4 regions of the Paenibacillus sp. Y301 genome follow, and region 2 is predicted to be linked to each of the others. Evidence: riboswitches for the same ligand, from Rfam matches in the RefSeq annotation. Region 2 holds a riboswitch; each other region holds the start of a gene.
The links. Region 2 has a riboswitch for cyclic di-AMP ahead of AC1D69_RS09345 (hypothetical protein). Riboswitches for the same ligand answer to the same signal wherever they lie in the genome.
Positions count from the first base shown of each region.

Region 1: it holds a riboswitch for cyclic di-AMP, as region 2 does, so the genes downstream of both, AC1D69_RS24045 (C40 family peptidase) here and AC1D69_RS09345 (hypothetical protein) in region 2, are expected to answer to the same signal.
Region 3: it holds a riboswitch for cyclic di-AMP, as region 2 does, so the genes downstream of both, AC1D69_RS22875 (resuscitation-promoting factor) here and AC1D69_RS09345 (hypothetical protein) in region 2, are expected to answer to the same signal.
Region 4: it holds a riboswitch for cyclic di-AMP, as region 2 does, so the genes downstream of both, AC1D69_RS16345 (3D domain-containing protein) here and AC1D69_RS09345 (hypothetical protein) in region 2, are expected to answer to the same signal.

Region 1 covers NZ_JCAIUL010000024.1:15,889-20,103, forward strand. The annotation lists gene AC1D69_RS24035 (c-type cytochrome) at 37-393, opposite strand; gene AC1D69_RS24040 (GNAT family N-acetyltransferase) at 517-1,017, opposite strand; gene AC1D69_RS24045 (C40 family peptidase) at 1,268-1,738, opposite strand; cyclic di-AMP (ydaO/yuaA leader) riboswitch at 1,743-1,879, opposite strand; gene AC1D69_RS24050 (C40 family peptidase) at 2,223-2,690, opposite strand; cyclic di-AMP (ydaO/yuaA leader) riboswitch at 2,695-2,833, opposite strand; gene AC1D69_RS24055 (hypothetical protein) at 3,038-3,862, opposite strand; gene AC1D69_RS24060 (M1 family metallopeptidase) at 3,874-4,215, opposite strand, start outside.
Region 2 covers NZ_JCAIUL010000004.1:186,555-190,769, forward strand. The annotation lists gene AC1D69_RS09330 (MTH1187 family thiamine-binding protein) at 1-106, shown strand, start outside; tRNA gene AC1D69_RS09335 (tRNA-Thr) at 181-252, shown strand; gene AC1D69_RS09340 (hypothetical protein) at 499-1,416, shown strand; cyclic di-AMP (ydaO/yuaA leader) riboswitch at 1,709-1,905, shown strand; cyclic di-AMP (ydaO/yuaA leader) riboswitch at 2,037-2,220, shown strand; gene AC1D69_RS09345 (hypothetical protein) at 2,344-2,739, shown strand; gene kdpF (K(+)-transporting ATPase subunit F) at 2,892-2,969, shown strand; gene kdpA (potassium-transporting ATPase subunit KdpA) at 3,016-4,215, shown strand, end outside.
Region 3 covers NZ_JCAIUL010000020.1:45,968-50,182, reverse strand. The annotation lists gene AC1D69_RS22885 (HD domain-containing protein) at 1-179, shown strand, start outside; gene AC1D69_RS22880 (TatD family hydrolase) at 221-991, shown strand; cyclic di-AMP (ydaO/yuaA leader) riboswitch at 1,193-1,410, shown strand; gene AC1D69_RS22875 (resuscitation-promoting factor) at 1,683-2,849, shown strand; gene rnmV (ribonuclease M5) at 2,970-3,512, shown strand; gene rsmA (16S rRNA (adenine(1518)-N(6)/adenine(1519)-N(6))-dimethyltransferase RsmA) at 3,517-4,215, shown strand, end outside.
Region 4 covers NZ_JCAIUL010000009.1:84,888-89,102, reverse strand. The annotation lists gene AC1D69_RS16355 (ABC transporter substrate-binding protein/permease) at 1-1,183, shown strand, start outside; gene AC1D69_RS16350 (amino acid ABC transporter ATP-binding protein) at 1,170-1,892, shown strand; cyclic di-AMP (ydaO/yuaA leader) riboswitch at 2,057-2,232, shown strand; gene AC1D69_RS16345 (3D domain-containing protein) at 2,244-2,888, shown strand; gene AC1D69_RS16340 (YveK family protein) at 3,132-3,890, shown strand; gene AC1D69_RS16335 (CpsD/CapB family tyrosine-protein kinase) at 3,838-4,215, shown strand, end outside.

The DNA of each region.
Region 1 (4,215 bases), on a different contig from region 2:
CGCCAATAGGTGGATACCTGTTTTTATTAGATATGGTTATTTTTTTTGAGCTAAGAACTGGGCCACGTTGGCGATTTCTTCATTTTCTAGTTTTCCTTTAAAAGAAGGCATCATGCCTTTCCCTTTACTTACAAGAGCATATGTCTCTTCAGCTGACATGGTGCTACCAATCTTCTGTAAGTTTGGACCTACCCCACCTTGCAGTTGATCCCCGTGGCAACTTATGCAATTTGCTTTAATAGTAGACTCGGCTACAGTAGCATCTAATACAACTTCAGGCATGCTAGGTTTCGCTTCCTCTGCTACTTGCTCTTTACCAGGAAGTGTAAACATAAGTACAATGGCTACAACACAGGCAGTAAAAAAGAAACCGCTCATGATATACTTTTGCATCTTTTTCGTCCTTTCTATGTAAGCTATTAAGCTGATGATTATATTATAGCGGAACTGGAAGCATTTGTGTCAAAAAAGAGAATTAAATTCCAATATTTGTTGCGATAATCAGTAGAATATGTGCTATTTATCATGGTTATCGCAGGTATTACTATAAACCATGCAATAAAATGGTTTGCTCCCATCTGGAGTCATGCGTTCATATGTGTCTGTAATTTCAAACCCTGCCTTTTGGTATGCCTTAATAGCACGTATATTCCAAGTTAAAACTTCTAAGTCAATTTCATCTTGAGGTTTCCGTCGTTGCGCCTCATGCACAATAGATTGAACAACCAAGTTTCCCATTCCCTGTCCACATAATTTAGGATGTAAGCCAATACCAAGCCTTGTCACCCCTTCTAGTGGGAAGAATTGAGTGAAACCACATAACTCTCCATTCAAGTTGATGATAGAGGCATATTGCTCCTTCCGAAGCATTGGATCTCCAAACTCAATATGAAGCTCCTCCATCTGATTCCAGGGCATCCATCCATAAATACTGTAGGGAGGTGGGTAAACCCATTCAGATATAGCACGAGCATGTTCAGTGGTCATAGAAGTTATGATAAATGGTGAGTTAGTCATATTGATTGTTCCTTTCTTTGAATGAAATGAAGGAGTTCATAATAAATATGTACAATGCTGTACGTAATAACTGTTTACTTATCAGCAGGGTGGTTAATGAAGAGTATGGGCAACTTATCATAAGTATATGAATAAATATATGATGACATGTTAGTAGTTTAGTCAGTTGAGAGTTAGGTACAAATGTGACAAATAAAAAAACCTGTAGTTGAGATTAAGGATCTCATCCACAGGTCGGGTTGTAGAAAAACTATTTGTCTGTAGCAACAGACTCATACGTAGTATTACTCATAATTCTTTTGGCACCAACATAGCGGTTGACATAATAGGATTCACTGAGTGAGTTAATGATAACACCATTGGATGAAGAGGCATGTGCAAACTTACCATTACCAACATAGATTCCAACGTGTGAAACACCTTTGCCACTTGTATTAAAGAAAACTAAATCGCCTTCTCTTAAATCGCTACGACTAACGGCAGTTCCCATACTGAATTGAGATCCGGATTGGTGAGGTAAATCAATACCTAGTTTATTGAATATGTACAATGTGAATCCAGAACAGTCGAATCCATTAGTGTTAACTCCGCCGCCCTTATATGCAGAACCAATTGTTGGTTTGATAGCCTCATCTAGTGTAGAATCCGCGAAAGCGCTACCAGTTCCAATTGAAAATAATAATGTTAATCCTAATACTGTAGTTGTTAATTTCTTCTTCAAAAAAGTTAACTCCTTCCGGTGCCTGCGAGGTTAGCTTAAGGATTCGGTTGAAGGTTCCCTATGATCCCTCTGCTGCAAGATCAATTCACCCAAGACTGGTTCCCCCACTTCCCATAATTGGGAATTCGGCAGATATAATTAACATTAAATGATTACAAAACTTATTACAAAGTTGTTACTAAAAACTTACTGGATTTATTGTAACAAAGGAATGGGAGTTTGGCAATTGTTTCTGTAAACTTTGATGGAATTTATCTAACATTTTACAAAATAAAGGTAGATTACTAGAATACGTGTCCTTAATTGTTTAATTATGGTATTTAGTGGGCGGGGATTATGTGTTGGAAATTAAACTGACTCTTAACTATAAAAAAACATTTTGGTTAATCGTCAACTTTTTCTGACTTCGTACGTCTTAGTATATAAGAAACCCTTAGAGAGACTTCAGCTCATCTAAGGGTCCTAATAATTTATCACATTATATTTAGTTATAAGCTGCAGCTTGATATTTAGAAGTACTCATTACTCTTTTTGCGCCAACATAACGTTTAGAATAGTAGCTTTCTGAAAGTGAACTAACAATTACCCCATGTGAAGAAGAGGCATGTGCAAATTTTCCACTACCTACAAATATCCCGACGTGAGATACACCTTTTCCTGAAGTGTTAAAGAACACCAGGTCGCCAGGTCTCATTTGGCTTTTCGATACAGCGGTACCTGTGTGGTACTGAGAAACAGACTGACGTGGCAAAGTCACGCCTAATTTTAAGAATACATAACGAGTAAAGCCAGAACAATCAAATCCATTTGCGGTTGTTCCACCCGTTTTATATGTAACTCCAATCGTATTGTCAATCACGGAGTCCATCTTTGAATCGGCAAATACGCTACCCGTTCCTATCGTCAATGCAAGAGCCACGCTCAAGGCTGTAGCGACTACATTCTTCTTCAAATCATTGTTCCCCTTCCAATGCCTACGAGGTTAGCTTAAGGGTTCGGTAGAAGGTCTCCTATGATCCCTCTGTTTCGAGATCAATTCACCCATAAAATGGTTCCCCCGTTTCCTGGTGCTTAGGAATTTGGCTGTTTCGTGCACCTGAAAGTGACAAACTACGATGATAAATTTCAGAGGTCGTAATAAAGATTACAAAGTTGTTACTAAATGAGTTTAACAGAGGTTTTACACTTTGGCAAACCTAAACCACACAATAGGACAAGAAGAAACCCACCTTTTTCATCCAAAAAAGGTGGGTTTCTTCTTGTATCAGGGGGCTAAAGATATAATATGCAAATATATATTTATTTTTTTATAAGCTTGGTTGCCCACAAATTATACTGTGAGGTGATGTTCCACATTTTAAATAGACAAGATATTACTGGATATGTTTGTTGCAGAATGAGCGCGAGTATTCCCGTCCAAAAAAGAGAAAAGCCAGTGAATAAGCAAAAGAGAAGTAGATTTAGTCCTCCCAGGAGAAGAGAGATTCCAATCACGGCCAGGACATGTCGTAAACATATCCATATAGATGAGAAGATAGAGACATCTCCAGTTGAGCCAAATTGCATGTACAATACAATCTGGTGGATGATATAGCCGTATATGTACCACCCAACTAACCAGGGGATAGCTTCAGTTAATATACCAGGGGACATAAGTCCGGTCATAGCCATGGAATACAGTTTCGGTACTAACCAATAGGCAGGAATGAGAACTAATACTGTTTCAATCCAATAGAATAACATGACAGGTTTCCAATGACGCTTCATGCCTTGAAAGAAGAAAGCACCCATTTCTCCCTTACGTTCTTGGTGGAGACCGTAAAATATACCAGAATGAATAAAAGGAGTAAGAACCATTCGTAATAGTAGCATTCCTAACAGAATCCAGAGATAGTTATGAACCGTGTGGCTATGGGCAAGGCCCATCTGTCCTTCGACATAGAATAAGATCTGACTTAATTCATTGGGGGGTGGATCAGGATAGCGTTGAAGTAGCGGTACTACCGCCGAATTCACCAAACGGTATAGAAAGTATCCGAATAGCAAGTGGTACAGAAATAGAATGATGACGACGTAGAATTGATTTTTTAGACCTTTCCAACCATGGGCGATATTGCTCCTCACCGTCTCTCACCTCACCAGGATAGACTTCCAAGCAGTGTTTCCACTAACTTGGTGACACTAATATTCCAGCGGGATACCTTCTTGACGTCGAGATCCGCCTTTAAATAGTTGTTGATATATTTGTTCTCTAACACAAGTGTATATTGAGGATCAATCATGGCCCAGGATAGGGGCGACTTGTATTGGAGCTTAAATTGAGCGATATCTCCATTTCCCTTCCATACTTTCTTGAGGGTATGACCATCTGCAAATGTAAAAAGGATGGGGATATTAGGATAATTACCATCTTGTCGACTAACGGTCACATTTGAATCGTATATGGTTCCTGAACTACTCTCCTTTTTCTGTACGGT
Region 2 (4,215 bases):
AGCGGGAGCAGAGCGGGTCTCAACTTCGGTGAAATTGGATGATCGTCGTGATAAATTTTCTTCTAGTGCACAGAAATTACAGTCTGTTCAGGATAAGTTAAAGTAGGATCTATCTACCAGAGCATATAATGTGAATTAGCGGTACAATAATCATTGTGTAAAGGCAAGTTAGGTTCTTAGGCTGGTGTAGCTCAGGGGTAGAGCAACGCACTCGTAACGCGTAGGCCGGGGGTTCAATTCCCTTCACCAGCATTTTTGAGAAGGCTTACGGGGCGCGGTTTTCCGGTTGTGCGGAGATCGCGTTTTATTTATGTCTTTTTATAATGTCCCTATAAGGAGTTTGGAGACTACAGCAATTGGATAAATGAACAACCCTTTTCTGACTAATATTAAACACTCTTTCCCCGCCTCTAGTCCAGTAATTTACTAGTCCACAGACCGGTGTTATTAATTACCTAATATTGTATAATAATGACAACGTAACATCGTGAGACTGAAATGCAGGACTATCAAATGAAGGAGCGATTATTTAATATGGGGATCCATTATAAGCCAATGCTGATTGCAGCATTCGTATTCGTAGGTTTGTTGTCTGGCTGTACGAATAATACCGAAACGATTCAGAGCGGAATTGGTGAAGCAGTAGAAGGGATTAGGGATAAAGTACAAGATACAGCCTTAGATTTGAGTGATGAGTTGAAGAGGAATGGCATTCACCAAGAGATTTCATACACACAAGAGGTGGATAATTCAGTATCGGCACTTCAGGTGGACCATGAGGTAGGTAACATTGTGGTGAAAGGAACTTCTGGTGATAAGATTAACGTGACTGCTACAATTTGGTCTCTAGACAAATCATCCCGTGATGATAAATATCAAGAGATCATGGATCACGCGGAAATTGCTGTCGTTGTAAATGGAGATCAGTTAGAGGTCGTTACACATCCTAAGGGGAATGAGAAGCTTAATATGTGGAAGTGGGCAAAGAAAGAGTATGGATTCTCAAACTTCAGTATTGATTATGTGATAGAGATACCAGATCGGGTTAAAAATTATGACATCTTCAGTGAAGTTGGTGAGATTAATTTAAGTAACCTGAGAGGTGTATATGATGTTCATAATAACGTGGGTTCAGTAAGTATCGAAGGAGCTCACATTGAAGGGAAATCTAGTATAGTATCCGAAACGGGTAGTCTTCAACTGGGTATTGATCAAATGAAAGAAGATAGTAGTCTCAAAGTGAAGACAGAAGTAGGTGCCATTGTTGCGAACCTGGCTGAATCCCTTCAATGTAGTCTGGAGACGAAGACTGAGGTGGGTAGCATCACAGGAGTTTCTAAAGGGAAAAGCGACATCAATGGCGGCGGTCCACTGTTGTCACTAACGTCCTCTGTCGGTTCAATTACGGTGAATTAGGCGTTTAAATCGATATTCATTAAAGGATATATCAATAAAGACATATAAATATATTTACAAAGTCATCCATTTGGATGGCTTTGTTCGTTTTTGAGAATAAGTAATTACAATAATTGCGTAATATTGAGATATAGAGAGCATGAATGAGCAAGGAGTTGATTGTTATTTTTGTAATCGTTACCATCAACCTAGATGCTTCTTATTTCCTTCTAGGTGGGGTTCAAGTCACCTTTACACTCATTTGGAGCGGGTGTATGATTCATAACGAAATATAAATTGTTATTATTTTCAATTCATAATTTCGCTGAATTTCCACTCTATCGTGGGAAGCGGGGGAACCAAATGTAGTCAACTTTTTTCGGTGTGAGAGTCGAAATTAGATGCTACAGGGGTGAATCCTGGTCAAGGCATTTCATGTCTTTACTAGGTAGAGCGACTCTCACCGCTCGAATCCGACAGCTAACCTCGTAAGCTTAAGTCTGAGAGAGGAATGATGAAGCTTGTGATCGCAACTACCGATCATAGGGTACGTATGTTACTCTGTGATTTTTAAATGTGATGGATTGTCAATCAAGTGTGGTAGGAAACGATAATCCGTTATATAAAAGTAATTTGATCCATTGTCTTGAACGCTGAATTCTGTGTAATTCAGAAACGGGGGAACCAATCGGAGATGTCTGCTGCGTAAACGCCGGATATTTCCATGGGGTGAATTTTTCGGTTATGTATCGACATGCCGAGAATAGGGCGACTCTCTCGCCCGAATCCGACAGCTAACTTCGTAAGCGTGCAGGGAGAGGCAGCAAACCGCCTTCTGGCTGGTTCATGACTTTATTTTGTCATGGAATCCTAAAGAAGCTCTGGGAAAGCTACTTTTTCGCTGAGCTTCTTTTTTGTTGTCTTTAAACGTATAGGAGGACCTGATTAATGGAAGATGGAGTCACCTTGGTTATCGCTCCTAATGAGGACGGGCGGAAATTTGTAAACCAATTAATTTATAGTAAAAAGTCATTTGCGGTACTGACGAATAGCCGTACGGAAGAACTGGATTATCTAAAAATGGGTGCAAAACATGTGGTTCGTATTGATACAAGTATGACTAGAAAGTGGATTGTCCCGCAGGTAGCGGTAGGTAGAATCTATATTTTTGAAAGTAGTCTTAACTTAAGTTGTCGCTATCTCCAGATCTGTCGCCCATGGACGACACATGAGATTTACATTATCACTCGATATTCTAGCCCACGTGGAGTTTACAGAGGGATGGGTGCAAACCATGTCATCTATACGAAGAATGGGGACGTTGGATTTCTACTCGATAAATAGCATGAAGATGAATCATCAAAAAATCTACATGAGAGGGGCATTCCCATAATGATGGATGTCTATATGATCATCACGTTAGTAGTTGGATTTGGATTATTGTTATTGTTCACGCATTGGTGCGGAACGTTGGTAGATAGAGGGGGCGGGGAACAATGATCGTTATACTTGCATTGACCTTAGTCATCTTCATTTACCTGATCTATGCATTAATCAATCCAGAGAGATTCTAGTTAACATACCAATTAAGAATTCATCCCTATAAGGAGGATATAAAGTATGGACTTACTGCAAATAGGAATTGTGATTGTCGTACTACTGTTGCTGGTGAAGCCACTGGGTACCTATATGTTTCATGTATTCTCCAATGAACCCAACCGAACGGATAAGATTTTTGGTTCAACGGAAAATGTGATCTACAAACTGATCGGATTAAGAAATCGTAATAGTATGAACTGGAAGAAGTATGTACTAAGTTTTATTGCGACGAATGCGGTATTACTAGTAATTAGTTACGTACTCCTACGTCTTCAAGGATCACTACCAGGGAATCCGAGTGGGAACGAGAATATGGAGGCTTCCCTCGCCTTTAATACGATCATCAGTTTTATGACAAATACCAATCTGCAGCATTATAGCGGCGAGAGTGGTGTGACGTATTTAACACAAATGGCGTTTGTTACGATGATGATGTTTACTTCGGCAGCGTCAGGCTTATCGATTGCGATTGCCTTTATTCGCGGAATTACTCGACGTGGTGAAGGATTAGGTAACTTTTTTCAAGATTTCACCAAAGCCATTATTCGTATCTTCTTACCTCTAGCATTTATCGTTACGATCGTATTAGTCGGTTTAAAAGTACCCCAAACGTTCGATCCAACGGCTGCAGTAACAACGTTTGAAGGTGTGGAACAACAGATAACGATGGGTCCTATCGCTTCATTGGAATCCATTAAACATCTCGGAACGAATGGTGGTGGATTCTTTGGGGCCAACTCGGCACATCCATTTGAGAACCCAAGTCCATTAACCAATGTTATTGAAATATTAAGTATGTGGATGCTTGCTGCTGCACTACCTTATACGTTTGGGCTATTTGCGAAAAACAAGAAGCAAGGATGGGTCATATTCTCAAGCATGATGATTCTATTCTTAATATTCCTTACGCTTAGTTATACGTCAGAGAAAGCTGGGAACCCGGTAATCAATACGTTAGGTATTGAATCTTCTCAAGGAAGTATGGAAGGAAAAGAGGTTCGATTCGGTATTGCACAATCCACACTCTTCTCTACTGTCACGACGGCTGCGACAACGGGATCCGTCAACAATATGCATGATACATTAACACCTCTTGGAGGAATGGCAGCACTTGGTGAAATGATGCTGAATGTCGTCTTTGGAGGTAAAGGTGTCGGGCTGGTTAACATGTTGATGTACGCCATACTAGGTGTCTTTATTTGCGGACTTATGGTTGGACGA
Region 3 (4,215 bases), on a different contig from region 2:
ATATTTTATTGTTGGATCGACAAGAAAAATTAAAAGAAATTTCTGAAGTGTCAGAAATTGTAAGATCTATTAGTGGTCTACATCGCGGTAAATGTCACCTATATTATCCTGAACAGAAGTTGAAGGCGGCTTTATCGCTATTTTCTCCTTCTATTGCCCATATTTTTGAAGATTATTGATAAAAGGCTTGCGTTTGTCCAGATTAAGAGGGGGTTATACCATGATGTTGTTCGACACACATACTCATCTTGACGCACCGCAATTCGACGAGGACCGCGAAGAGGTTATTGCACGTGCAGTTAAAAATGGCGTAGGTAAAATGATAAATGTTGGCTTTAATCGGGAGACAATCCCGACGACAATGGCACTAGCTGAGAAATATGATTTTATCTATGCTGCTGTAGGATGGCATCCACAAGATGCCATTACGATGAAAGAAGGGGATCTGGAATGGATCGCGTCCCTGTGTAAACATGAGAAAGTTGTAGCCATTGGTGAAATTGGACTTGATTATTATTGGGATACCTCACCTAAAGATATTCAACAACAAGTACTACGCCAGCAAATTGGACTTGCTCGTGAGATTAACATGCCTATTGTCATTCATAATAGAGATGCACATGAAGATGTGGTAAGAATTTTACGAGAGGAAAAAGCACACGAGGTTGGTGGGGTGATGCACTCCTACTCAGGCAGTTGGGAAACGGCAAAAATGTGTCTTGATATGGGATTTCATTTATCATTTGGTGGGCCCATCACATTTAAAAATGCGAAGCAACCAAAAGAGGTATTAGCCCAGGTTCCAATGGATCGATTATTGATCGAAACAGACTCCCCATATCTTACTCCCCATCCTTATCGTGGGAAGAGAAATGAGTCTGCTCATGTTAGGTTAGTGGCAGAAGCGGCTGCTCAGATTAAAGGGGTTGACATTGAAGAATTAGCCCAAATAACTACCCAAAATGCACTGTCACTATTTGGGATTTGTTAAAAACGAGAGGAAATGTAGCAAAAGAGGAAGAATAAGCGACTAATACTTGTTTTATGATGATATAAAGCGATAATATTACAATATTTTAACTATTTATTCGTATTTTTGTGGTTGATTAGTGCTTTACAACTTGCATGAAAACACGATATTATCTTTTCAGTGATAAGAGTAGATCGTTTTTTGATTGCTTATTATTTTCCTGAACCAGTCTCGCTAAATCTCCAATTGTGTGGAGAACGGGGGAACCAATACGAGCAGAAAAACTGATGAAATATCAGGTGGATGACGTATTTGATTTCTTTTATTGGATCTTTGGGGTGAATTCAAGGGCATCCGCCATGAGCGGTAGACCTAAGATCGGGCGGCTCTCTTTCGTCCAAACCCGACAGCTAACCTCGTAAGCGTTATGAAGAGAGGCAACCTCGTGTATGCAAATTCCGTCTATTCATGATCGGGAAGCCACGAAAGAGTTCCTCTAACTCTTTCTTATGGCTTCTTTTATTTTTGAATAAAGACAATATTGTCATCATACTCTTGTTTAACAGGGGGTGACAATCATCACGAGCAGACTGGTACAGGATGCAGGATACACTTGTGGTTAAGTATCCTGTAAAAATTTAAAATAGTCACGTCAATCGCAGATTACATATATGGTTACATAGACGGCGAGGCTATGAAGGAGGATCGGAAAGTGGGCATTTTGAATGAAGAAACCCATGATTCATCATCATCCAGCATGACTTACGCAACGCGTTGGAAGCATGAATATGTACGTAATATTTCTGTTGTAGCTATTGTTTTAATTGCAATTACCCTGATGGCTCTTTTATTAATCAGCATTCAAACGCGTAAACAAGTATATGTGTCGGTAGACGGTCAGGTTAAAGCCATTGAGACAAATCATACGTTGTTGCGAGAAATGCTTGAGGAAGAAGCCATCATACTAGGACCCAAAGATAAGGTGTCCATGGCATTGAACGGTACAATTAAAGATGGGGATAAGGTTCAAATTCAACGGGCAAGTAAAATTAATGTTACCGTTGATGGTAAATCCCATCCCATACTTACAACGCAGGGTTCGGTGAAAGAGGCTATTCGGGAAATGGGTGTTTCTCTCAACGAATCGGATAAGGTATTTCCTGCACTGACAACTAAAGTTACCAATCAATTGGATATCAAGGTTGTCCGGATTAACAAACAGATTGTAGATCGCGTAGAGGAAGTCCCCTTTCAGGTGATCAAGACTTCAGACCCTACGATTCTAAAAGGAAATGTTAAGGTGGTTCAAAATGGACAGCCAGGTGCCATTGTCCATCATGTCGAGAAGATATTTCAAGATGGTCAGTTTGTCTCGATGAAGGTAGTTGGTAAAGAAGTGCGGAGTACCAGGCAAGATAAGGTTATTGCTGTAGGTACAAAGGTAGAAGCACCTAAGCCAGTCGTAATAGCATCCCCAAAAGTAGTTAAGAAAGAAACCAGCAAGAAGAGCCCTGTTACAAAGGTGAGTCAGAATAACAAGACTAGTAAGGCTGGAGTCGATTTCACATATAAGAAAGTCCTTAAGAATGTTTCTATGACTGCCTATTCTTCTGAAGAACCAGGAATAGGTACGAAGACAGCTTCGGGTACACGCGTTACAGAAGGGCGCACCATTGCGGTTGACCCTAAAGTTATCCCTATTGGGTGGTGGGTGTATATTGAAGGTATTGGCTTCCGTCGTGCAGAAGATACAGGCGGCGCTATAAAAGGGAACAAAATTGACGTGTATTATGATTCCTTACAGAATGCACGTAATTTCGGAAGAAAGTCCGGAAAAACGGTATATGTGATTGGACCGATCAAGCCGGAATTGAACTAAACACGTTTTACAATGGTGTTATAATGCTATACTATTAGGGTCATATGGATGTCATGTTAAAGAAGAGGATAACTCCTCTTCTTTTTGTTGTTATACTGGATTTTGAAGGGAAGAATCATCATGATTAAAGAAATCATTGTCGTGGAAGGTCGCGATGATACTACGGCCATTAAGAGGGCTGTAGAAGCGGACACAATCGAAACAGGCGGTTCAGCAATTAATGCACGTACGATACGGCGTATTGCCCTAGCACAAGAACGTAGAGGTGTTATTATATTTACCGATCCTGATCACGCCGGTGAGCGGATTCGCAAAATTATTGCATCTCGTGTGCAGGGATGTAAGCATGCGTTCATTCCCGAGGTTGATGCCACGCGTAAAGGTGATATTGGTGTAGAGAATGCATCGCCAGAAGCGATCCGTCATGCATTAGCACGGGTTCATACGTCCTATGAAGGGGTGGAGAGCCTGATAGACCTGGAGGACCTTGTACAAGCAGGTCTGATGGTGCACCCTGATGCAGCTGCTCGTAGAATGGCTATGGGTAACATTCTTGGAATTGGGTATTGTAACGGCAAGCAGTTCCTGAAGCGTCTCGCTATATTTCAAATTACGCGTGATGAATTCGTGAGTGCCCTCGCCCAAATTGAAGAGGGAGGTTAAGAATATGAATGAGTTAGACAATATTGCTACACCAAGGCGAACGAAGGATATCATCAGACGTCATGGTTTTTCTTTTAAGAAGAGTCTAGGTCAGAACTTTCTGATTGATCAGAATATTTTAGACAAAATTGTGGATGCAGCTGAGTTGGATCCCACAAAAGGGGCTCTAGAGATTGGCCCAGGGATCGGTGCACTTACTGAGAGGTTGGCACAAACAGCAGGTACGGTAACAGCAGTGGAGATTGACAGACGTCTTATTCCAATATTAGAAGAAGTGTTGGAGCCTTATGAACATGTTCAGGTAGAACAAGCGGATGTACTCGAAGTAGACTTGCCTGATTTGTTTGAGCGGAACTTTAAAGATGTATCTAAGGTCAGCGTAGTAGCTAATCTACCCTATTACGTTACGACACCTATCTTGATGAAACTTCTGGAAGGTAAACTCCCACTTGAGCATATTGTTGTCATGATTCAAAAAGAAGTTGCTATACGCATGGCAGCCTCACCAGGAAGCAAGGATTACGGTAGCCTTAGCATTGCTGTTCAATATTATAGTGAACCAAAGTTGATCTGTACTGTGCCGAACACTGTGTTTATACCCCAACCGAATGTGGATTCTGCCGTCATTCGTCTTACGGTTCGGGAACACCCACCGGTGGATGCAAAGGATGAACTGCATTTCTTTGATGTGGTACATTCATCA
Region 4 (4,215 bases), on a different contig from region 2:
CGGTAGAGTAGACTTTGTTATCTCAGGAATGACACCAACAGAAGAACGTCGTAGAAGCATCGATTTCTCTGATAACTATTATAAAGCGCAACAGGTTATGATCGTTAGAGCAGAAGATAAAGATAAATATCCAACCATGAAGGATTTTGAGAACGAGAAAATTAGTGTCCAAAAGGGTTCCATTCAAGAAGGAATTGGCCAAAGCATTCCAGGTGCACAACTGACTTCTTTGGATAAAATCCCAGATATCATATTACAGCTTCAGACGAAACGTGTTAATGCTGTTATTGTAGAAGACACGGTAGCTCAAGGTTATCTTGACTCAGAGATGGTTCTATCCGAAGCTGTCCCAGATAATTCTGAGTCCCAAGCAGCCATTGGTATTAAGAAGGGGAATGTTGAGCTTCTGAATGCCGTTAATGAATCGCTTGCTCGCATGAAGAGTGAAGGTGCTATTGATGAAATGGTTAAAGAAGCAAGTCTATTAGCAGCAGGTAACGCGGATCTGAAAGAGGATTCAGGAAATATTTTTACTACGGCTTGGGAATATCGTAGCTACTATGCAAAAGGGATCGGATATACCCTCTTATTATCCGCACTAGGAGTATTATTTGGTTTCATTATTGGATTATTCATTTCTTTATTACGGATGACAAATATTCGAATTGTGAAGTGGTTAGGAACAGCATATGTAGAGATATTGCGTGGTACTCCTATGCTTGTGCAGCTCATGATCATCCATTACGGACTAGCTTTAACGTTAGGGATTAACTTTTCACCGCTACAGTCCGGTATTATCACATTATCCATCAATAGTTCTGCTTATCTAGCTGAGATATTTAGAGCAGGGATTCAAGGTGTGGATCGAGGACAGATGGAAGCTGCTCGGTCACTTGGAATGCGACGTGGAACGGCGATGCGTCATATTATTTTGCCTCAAGCATTTAAAGCTGTTCTTCCAGCGATCGGTAACGAATTCATTACCATTATTAAAGAATCATCGATCATCTCGGTTATTGGGATGGTAGATATTATGTACCAAGCAGGTGTAGTTAAGAACATAACGTATCAAGGTCTTAGCCCATTCATTATTGCTGCGGCCATTTATTTTGTACTGACATTTACTTTATCTAAGATTCTGAATCGCGTTGAAAGGAAGTTGAGTGCTAGTGATAACCGTTAAAGATCTTCATAAATCATATGGAAAAGTAGACATTCTCAAGGGGATCGATTTGTTCGTCAATAAAGGTGAAGTCGTCGTTGTCATTGGTCCTTCTGGTTCTGGTAAAAGTACCTTACTTCGTTGTCTAAATCTACTTGAGCAACCGACATCTGGTGAGATTCTGTTCGAAGGGGAGTCTATTACGGCTCCGAATCATGATATCAATGCAACGCGTGAAAAAATGGGAATGGTGTTCCAGAACTTTAACCTTTTTCCACATAAAACCGTGGGCCAAAATATTACGATAGCCCCACTTACGGTTAAAAAGCAGTCTGCAGCTGAAGCTGATCTCATTTCTGAGAACCTTTTGCAAACCGTCGGCTTGTCGGACAAAAAGGATGTATACCCTAATCAACTATCAGGTGGACAGAAACAGCGTATAGCGATTGCACGCGCACTGGCGATGCAACCTCACGTCATGTTGTTTGATGAGCCAACTTCGGCACTAGATCCTGAAATGGTAGGCGAGGTTCTCGAAGTTATGAAGAAACTTGCCTTCGAAGGCATGACGATGGTCATTGTGACCCATGAAATGGGATTCGCACGTGAAGTTGGGGATCGGATTCTATTCATAGACGAAGGTCGCATTTCGGAGCAGGGTTCACCTGAAGAGGTATTTGGTAATCCTAAGAACATACGTACCAAGGAATTTCTTAGTAAAGTATTGTAAAGTAGACTTGAACTAAACTCATGAATTAAAGTGTAATTAAGCAGGCGTAAAAGTGACATATTAGTCATTATTACGTCTGTTTTTTTGTGCGAAAAAGTCGCGATTCTCTGTTGTTAAAGTACTGTTGTCAATTATTACATATTTTCTGGTTACAAAATTGTGATATATTTGTTGAGCCAAAACTTTCAAAGAGAAAGTGTGGGGGATGTAATAGGCGTGTACAAGAACAACGGGTAACCGTTCTTCGCACCTTGGGGTGAATCGCACAAGTTCGTGTGCGTAGGGTTGACTCCCAATCCGAATCCGACAGCTAACTTCGCAGGCATTAAAAACAAGGAGGAACATAACACAATGAAATTCAGAAAAATGAAAATGATAGTAGCGGCGATGGGTGTCGCATTGGTCGTTCAAAATACACCGATTCATGCTGATGCTGTACATATCACCAAAGACGGAGATACGTTCTACAAACTATCTCAACAATATGGTGTAAATCTTGATAAGTTGATCAATGCCAATCCGAATGTGAAAGCAAACAATATCCATGTTGGAATGAAATTAAACATACCAACGGTGCAGAACACAGCATCCGCTGCTCCTGTGAAATCGGCAGATTCTAACCTAGTCGTATCTTCAGATCAGAAAGTAGTAGAAGCTTGGGGTAAAACCTTTAGCTATAGTAAAACAGTTCAGGTCAAAGCTACAGCATACTCAGCTGCTGCAAGTGAAAATGGGAAATGGGGAGCCGTTGATTATTTCGGAAATCCTCTTAAACTAGGTACGATTGCAGTAGATCCTAATGTTATTCCTATGGGAACGAAAGTATTAGTTACTGGACATAATCATAGTAATCTTCCTAACGATGCCTTTATTGCTACAGCAACCGACGCAGGTTCTGCTATCAAGGGTAATCGAATTGATATATTTATTCCTGGAAGCCAGAAAAGCGTAAGTTCATTCGGGTTTCAACAAATTAAATTGTATGTAATTAAATAGAATGTTTTAGAGATTAAGATAAGAAAGAGACCGAGAACCAGAAATATGGGTTCTCGGTCTTTTTTTTTATCTGGATTACTAACATGGTAAAAGGGAGATAGAGTTATCCTTTCACTAGTATAATCCGAAAAATTTAAATTTTTCATCATGCTTTGGACATATGTTGGGAGAAAGAGAATATGAATATACAATCATATTTTTATAGAGGATAGAAATACATTAACTAGTTAGGAGAAATAATCGATGGAGTTCGAACTAGGGAGCATTTTGAAACTAGTGAAACGTAGGTTGCTGTTTATCATTGTGTTGTGTATTACTGCGATGGGACTCGCCAGTTTCGTCAGCTATTATGTGTTGAAACCGAAATACGAGGCAACAGCGTCTATTCTTATTCAGGGGGACAGGCAAGAGAAAGCAATTAATGACATCATGGCAGGACAAAAGCTGGTAACAACTTACGGGGAGATCATCCGAAGCAGTAGGATAGCGGAAGAAGTCGTTAGAAGGCTCGAATTAAAGATGACACCGGAAAAACTGCTCGAACATGTCAAGACAAGAACCAATAGTGAGTCACTGTTAACAACCGTTATTGTGACGGACTCGAACGCACAACAGGCAACGGATATCGCGAATGGTTTCGGGGAGGCATTCAACGGGAATATACAATCCATTATGGGGGTAGAGAATGTTGTACTTCTCGACCGGGCGAAGGTTCCTACCGAGGCTATATCGCCTAAGCCACTATTCAATTTGGTGGTCGCATTTGGACTAGCGCTGATTGCCGGGATCGCCATTTCTATTTTAAAGGAATTGATGGATAAGACCGTGAACAGCGCCAAAGACATTCAGCTTGATCTGCAACTTCCTCTTCTAGGTACGGTGGGTAAATTGAAGTTACGTAAACGGCGGGTACGGACGAAAGCTAAATCAGTTGAAGGAGTTATTAGACATGAAGAAGAGAGTGCCAAAGCTATATTGCCTGGAACAACCGAAATCAGCTAATGCATCTATTTTTCGAACTATTCGATCCAATATTCGCTATACCCGAGTAGGTGGAGAAATTCGGTCGTTATTAGTCACAAGCTCTCTTCCAGAGGAAGGGAAGTCGACATTGGCCATGAACCTAGCTATATCGATGGCAGAGACCGGTAGGTCTGTGTTACTGATGGATGGGGACCTGCGTACGCCAACCGTACATAAGGCATTTGATCTTCCCAATTCGGTTGGGTTGAGCAGCATTCTGGTTGATCAAACTCGGCTGGAAGATTGCATTCATTCTATAAAATATTCAAGGGGACTTTCTGTGCTGACTTCTGGGCCTATCTCA